Regions from separate parts of the Mesorhizobium sp. M0077 genome, predicted to be linked through region 2. Evidence: riboswitches for the same ligand, from Rfam matches in the RefSeq annotation. Region 2 holds a riboswitch; the other holds the start of a gene.
What was found. A riboswitch is a leader RNA that binds a small molecule or an ion and turns the genes downstream of it on or off. The one in region 2 is predicted to bind S-adenosylmethionine.

Region 1 (3,408 bases), on a different contig from region 2:
ATGTCGTGAGGGCATCGATGACGCCGCGATTTGCTTCTTCGGTGCCGACGCTCATGCGCAGCGCATTGGGAAAGCCATAGCCGGTAACGCGCCGCAATATATAGCCGCGCTGGGTGAGGTAATCGTCCGCCGCCTCAGCCGAATGCTTCTTGTCGTCGGGAAAGTGGATGAGGACGAAATTGCCGACGCTGGGCGTCACGCGCAGCCCAAGCTTCGTCAGTTCTTCATTCAGCCAGGTGAGCCAGGTCTCGTTGTGCAACGAACTGCGCTCGACATGGGCGCGGTCGCGGATGGCGGCAATGCCGGCCTCGATCGCTGTTGCGTTGACGTTGAAAGGGCCGCGGATGCGGTTGATGGCATCGACGATGTGCAGTGGGCCATACATCCAGCCGATGCGCGCGCCGCCAAGGCCGAGCTTGGAGAAGGTGCGGGTCATGACCACATTCTGCGCGCTGCCCGCCAGCTCGATACCTGCCTCATAGTCATTGCGCCTGACATACTCGGCATAGGCCGCGTCCAGCACCAGAAGCACGTTGCCTGGGAGCGCGGCATGCAGGCGGCGGACCTCCTGGAACGGCAGATAGGTGCCGGTCGGGTTGTTGGGATTGGCGAGGAAGATGATTTTGGTCCGCGGCGTCACCGCGGCCAGGATCGCGTCGACGTCGGCGCGCTCCTCGGTTTCCTTCACAGCAACCGGCTTGGCCCCCGCCGACTGAATGTAGATCTTGTAGACCATGAAGGCATGTTCGGTAAAAATCGCCTCATCGCCTGGCGCAAGATAGGTCTGCGCCAGCAGGCCAAGTATCTCGTCGGAACCGTTGGAGCAGATGATGTTTGCCGGGTTGAGGCCGTGCACCTCGGCGATCGCCTCGCGCAGCCGGCGGGCGGTGCCGTCGGGATAGACATCAAGCTTGCTGGCCACTTCGCGCGCGGCCTCGATCGCCTTCGGCGACGGGCCGAGCGGGTTCTCGTTCGACGACAATTTATGGACCTTGGCGACGCCGGCAGGTGCCGTGCTCTTGCCCGGTACATAGGCGTCGATGTCCATGATGCCCGCGCGGGGCGTCGGCCGTGCCTTGCCCGCTGTCTTGTCCATGTCGCAAATCCATCCAGAATGCCTCCGTCCGGAGGCCGCAGCGGAAATACAAGCCGTAGCCGCGAATGTCGAGAGGCGGGCATAGCTGGCCGTTGACGCCGGGCCGCACGAGTTCTAGAAGAACGCAACAGTTCCGTGGTGATTTGGCCGGTCGGCTTGCAGCCACGTTAAACAACTCGCTAAAGGGCCGTTTGCGTGACGTAACCGGCTTTGCGATCGCATTGCCGGTTTTTTATTGCCTGACGGCGGGCAAGGAGAGTCACATGGCCGCGCTCCGCGCTACAAAAACCAACAACGAGGCCGACAGCCCGTCGAGCCCGGTGTTGCGTTTTGGCCCTGACAAGCCGCTGAAGCTCGACGCCGGCACGCTTTTGTCGCCGTTCCAGATCGCCTACCAGACCTATGGCACCCTCAACGATGCCCGCACCAACGCCATCCTGGTCTGCCACGCGCTGACCGGCGACCAGCATGTCGCCAACACCAATCCGGTGACCGGCAAGCCCGGCTGGTGGGAAGTGCTGATCGGTCCCGGCAAGATCATCGACACCAACCGCTTCTTCGTCATCTGCTCCAACGTCATCGGCGGGTGCCTCGGCTCCACCGGTCCGGCCTCGACCAATCCCGCCACCGGCAAGCCCTACGGCCTCGACCTGCCAATCATCACCATCCGCGACATGGTGCGGGCGCAATTGATGCTGGTCGACCATTTCGGCATCGAAAAGCTGTTTTGCGTGCTCGGCGGCTCGATGGGCGGCATGCAGGTGCTGGAATGGGCATCGTGCTATTCCGAGCGCGTCTTCTCGGCCCTGCCGATCGCCACAGGCGCACGCCATTCCTCGCAGAACATCGCCTTCCACGAGGTCGGCCGGCAGGCCGTCATGGCCGATCCGGACTGGCATGGCGGCAAATATTTCGAGCACGGCAAGCGCCCGGAAAAGGGGCTCGCCGTGGCGCGCATGGCCGCCCACATCACCTATCTGTCGGAAGCCGCCCTGCATCGGAAATTCGGCCGCAATCTGCAGGACCGCGAAGCACTGACCTTCGGTTTCGACGCAGATTTCCAGATCGAAAGCTATCTGCGCCACCAGGGCATGACATTCGTCGACCGCTTCGACGCCAACTCCTACCTCTACATGACCCGTTCGATGGATTATTTCGACCTCGCCGCCGACCATGGCGGCCGGTTGGCAGATGCCTTTGCCGGGACCAAGACCCGCTTCTGCCTGGTGTCCTTCACCTCGGACTGGCTGTTCCCGACCGAGGAGAGCCGCTCGATCGTGCATGCGCTCAACGCCGCCGGCGCCTCCGTCTCCTTCGTCGAGATCGACACCGACCGCGGCCATGATGCCTTCCTGCTCGATGAACCCGAACTGTTTGCCGCCATCAAGGGCTTCATCGGCTCGGCGGCCCGCGCAAGGGGGCTCGCCTCATGAGCGTCAATGGCAGCCAGCGCGTCGACCTCGAAGTCGTGGCCAACCTGATACCGCCGCAGTCGCGGGTGCTCGATGTCGGCTCCGGCGACGGCCTGCTGCTCGAACTCCTGCAGGAGACCAAGCAGGTCGACGGCCGCGGGCTGGAGCTGTCGCAGCGCGGCGTCAATGAATGCGTGGCGCGCGGTCTCTCGGTCATCCAGGGCGATGCCGATACCGACCTCGAATTCTATCCGGACAAGGGTTTTGACTTCGTCGTCCTGTCTCAGACGCTGCAGGCGACCCGCAACCCGAAGCTGGTGCTCGACGAGCTGCTGCGAATCGGCAACCGCGCCATCGTCTCCTTCCCCAATTTCGGCCACTGGCGGGTGCGGCTGTCGCTGTTCGTCAATGGCCGGATGCCGGTGACCGCGGACCTGCCCTATTCCTGGTACGACACGCCCAACATCCATTTCTGCACCATCCGCGACTTCGTCAATCTGGTCGAGGAACTCGGCGCTTCGGTCGAGAAAGCCACCGCGCTCGACGGCAACGGCCAGAAGATCGGCCTGTCGATGCCATGGTGGTTCTGGAATTTCTTCGGCCAGCAAGCGGTGTTCTTGCTGAAGCGGTAGTTTGCCCCTATTCCAGCACGTCCGTCGCCTTGTGCGGGTGCTGAACGCCATCGGCGATGATCACATCGGCGTGGGAGTTGTCGGTGCGCAAGGCCAGAATCTCCCGATAGGCTGATGAATCGTACCAGCCCCACGCATGCGCCCTGTCCGGAAACTCGATGACGATCAGATGCCCGGGCCATTCGTTTTCGACCACGTCCATGTCGCCGCCGTGGACAAGGAAGCGGCCGCCGAACGGCTCCAATGTGGCGTCGATCCTCTGCAGATA
Region 2 (3,408 bases):
TCCAACGTGCTGATGCCTAGGGATTACGTCCAGCACATGATGGCGGCCTGGCGGACCAATACCGGGCTTATCTGCTCGACGCCGATCGGCTCTCGGCCGGATGGCTTCTGGGCCGAGGTCGAATGCGCGTTCCTCAACACGCTGCAGGCGCGCTGGCAATATGCCGGCGAGGCGCTTGGCCTCGGCTTTGCCCAGGGCAAGAGCATGCTGTGGAACAAGCCGATGCTCGATACCAATGGCGGTATCCGCGCGCTGGCCGCCGAGATCGCCGAGGATGCTGCTGCGACCAAGCTGGTCAACGGACTGGGCCTGCGCGTCAATCTCGTTGCCTCGCCTTTCGAGCAACCACTGGGGCAGCGCCGACTTGCCGACATCTGGTCGCGTCAGGCGCGCTGGGCGCGGTTGCGCCGCGTCACCTTCCCGCTGTTTTTCGCACCCGAGATCCTGACCGGCGTCGCCGTGCCGTTGGCGTTGGCGCTGGTGGCGGCAGCAAGTGCCGGCGTCAGCCTGCCGGCCACGGTGTTGGCCGTGCTGGCGGCGGCCTACATTCCCGAATGCGCGCTGGCCGCGGCCAAGGGCTGGCACCTGTCGCTGCGCATGGTCCCGGCGATGATGGTCCGCGACATGATGCTTCCCGCCATCTGGGCGCGCGGCTGGCTGAGCGGCGCCGTCGACTGGCGCGGCAACACCATGATCATCGGCACCAAGGCAGCCGAGCTGGAAGAGGCTTCGTCGGGAGCGTGACGCCTCGCGGCCTACCCGGCTGCCTTCAGCGCCTGCGCAACGTCCTCCAGCAGATCGTCCGTGTCCTCAAGGCCGACCGACAGCCTGAGCGTTCCCGGCCCGATGCCGAGCTCGGCGCGAGCTTCGTCGCTGAGGTTCTTGTGCGTGGTGGTCGCCGGATGGGTGATCAGGCTCTTGGCGTCGCCGAGATTGTTGGAGATCAGCACGATGTCGAGCGCGTTCTGCAAGGCGAAGGCCGCCTGCTTGCCGCCCTTGACGTCGAGGCAGATCAGCGTCGATCCGCCTGTCATCTGCTTCTTGACGATGTCGGCCTGCGGGTGGTCGGCGCGGCCGGGATAGATGACGCGGGCGATTTCCGGCCGTCCTGCCAGGAAATCCGCGATCTTGGCCGCGCTTTCCGTCTGCTGGCGCACCCGAACCGGCAGCGTCTCCAGGCCCTTGAGCAGCGTCCAGGCGTTGAACGGCGACAGGCTCGGGCCGGTGTGGCGGAAATAGTCGTGCAAATTCTCGTCGATCCATTTCTTGTCCGACAGGATGATGCCGCCGAGACAGCGTCCCTGGCCGTCAATGTGCTTGGTCGCGGAGTAGACGACGATATGGGCGCCGAGCTGCAAGGGCTTCTGCTGCAAGGGCGTGGCAAAGACATTGTCGACGATCAGCCTGGCGCCGATCGAGGTGGCGAGCGCCGCCACCGCTGCGATGTCGACCACTTCCAGCGTCGGATTGGTCGGGCTTTCCAGGAAGAACAGTTTCGTGTTCGGCCGCACCGCCTTTTCCCAGTTGGCGATGTCGGTGCCGTCGACCAGCGTTGCCTCGATGCCGTATTTCGGCGCCAGCGTCTCCACCACCCAGCGGCAGGAGCCGAACAGCGCGCGCGCCGCAACGATATGGTCGCCGGCCTTGGCGCTGCACAGGAGCGCTGCCGTCACCGCCGCCATGCCGGACGCCGTGGCGCGCGCATCTTCGGCACCCTCCAGCGCGCACATGCGCTTTTCGAACATGTCGACGGTAGGGTTGGCATAGCGCGAATAGATGAAGCCCGGCTCCTCGCCCTTGAAACGGGCCTCGGCAGCCTGCGCCGTCTCGTAGACATAGCCTTGGGTGAGGTACATCGCTTCGGACGTCTCGCCGAACTGGGAACGCAGCGTTCCCCCGTGCACGAGTGCGGTCTGAGGTTTCCAGTTACGCTTCTTGGTGCTCATCGCTTTTGTTCCAGACACAAAAAAACCGGCCGCGAAAGTCGCAACCGGTCCATATGGCCTTGCGGCCCGACGGTCCTTTAGCGACTTGTTTAACGTGGCTGCAAGCCGACCGGCCAAATCACCACGGGATAACGACCCTTTAGACCTCACCTGCGCTTGCGTCAATTGCCGGCTTCATTAAGAGGTTTGTACCAGGCAGGTTCCGCAATAATATCCAGCGGTTTTGCGGCAAGAACCTGCCACAAAGAGACCGACCTTGGAGCGGAGCCAGCCTTTTGCGGCAGACAGGCATTCTTCCCGATCAGGACATTTCCGCGCTGTTTCAGTCCGGCGCGCTGAAGTCGCCGCGCGCGCTCGATGTCGACCAGGTGCAGCCGGCGAGCCTCGATCTCAGGCTCGGCGACAAGGCTTTTCGCGTGCGCGCCTCCTTCCTGCCGGGTCCCGATCATCTGGTGGCCGACAAGCTTCACCGGCTGAAATTGCATGAGTTCAGTCTCGCCGAGGGCGCGGTGCTGGAAACCGGCTGCGTCTACATCGTGCCGCTGCTCGAAAGCCTGGCGCTGCCCGCAAACGTGTCGGCCTCGGCCAACCCGAAGAGCTCGACCGGCCGGCTCGACATCTTCACCCGGGTGATGACCGATCGCGGCCATGAGTTCGACAAGATCGCCCCCGGCTATCACGGGCCGCTTTATCTCGAAGTCAGTCCGCGCACCTTCCCGATCGTCGTACGCGCCGGATCGAGGCTGTCGCAGATCCGCTTTCGCACCGGCAACGCGCTGTTGTCGGAGGCAGAACTGAACGAATTGCACCGCGCCGAGATGCTGGTGGCGACCGAGCCGCCCAACATTTCCGGCGGCGGCATTGCGCTGTCGATCGATCTTGACGGCGACCAGAACGGCCTGGTCGGCTATCGCGGCAAGCATCACACCGGCTTGGTCGATGTCGACAAGCGCGCCGTCCAGGATGCCGTCGATTTCTGGGAGCCGCTCTATAAGAGCGGCGCCGGCGAACTGGTGCTCGACCCGGACGAGTTCTACATCCTGGTCAGCCGCGAAGCCGTGCACGTGCCGCCGCTCTACGCCGCCGAGATGACGCCCTTCGATCCGCTGGTTGGCGAATTCCGTGTTCACTATGCCGGCTTCTTCGATCCGGGCTTCGGCCATTCGGCCTCAGGCGGCACCGGCAGCCGGGCGGTGCTCGAAGTGCGCAGCCACGAAGTGCCGTTCATCCTCGACCACGGCCAGATCGTCGGCCGGCTGGTCTACGAACACATGCTGAAGCGGCCGCAGGCGCTTTACGGCACCGATCTCGGCTCGAATTACCAGGCGCAAGGCCTCAAGCTCTCCAAGCATTTCCGCCCCGCCGGCTGAACCTTCGATCACCGTCAGGCAAAATACTTGCCTGCGCTGCCTCACCATGCTTGGCTGCCTTTCGGTGGCCGGCAAGAGAACGGCGCGCAAGG

Region 1: another riboswitch for S-adenosylmethionine. It lies ahead of metX (homoserine O-acetyltransferase MetX); the one in region 2 lies ahead of NKJ57_RS12180 (O-succinylhomoserine sulfhydrylase).

The regions. Positions count from the first base shown of each region.
Region 1 covers NZ_JAMYUL010000007.1:171,821-175,228, reverse strand. The annotation lists gene hisC (histidinol-phosphate transaminase) at 1-1,096, opposite strand, end outside; SAM riboswitch at 1,222-1,299, shown strand; gene metX (homoserine O-acetyltransferase MetX) at 1,360-2,529, shown strand; gene metW (methionine biosynthesis protein MetW) at 2,526-3,140, shown strand; gene NKJ57_RS16385 (DUF1330 domain-containing protein) at 3,148-3,408, opposite strand, start outside.
Region 2 covers NZ_JAMYUL010000005.1:1,023-4,430, reverse strand. The annotation lists gene NKJ57_RS12185 (ceramide glucosyltransferase) at 1-744, shown strand, start outside; gene NKJ57_RS12180 (O-succinylhomoserine sulfhydrylase) at 756-1,946, opposite strand; SAM riboswitch at 2,004-2,081, opposite strand; gene NKJ57_RS12175 (2'-deoxycytidine 5'-triphosphate deaminase) at 2,222-3,316, shown strand.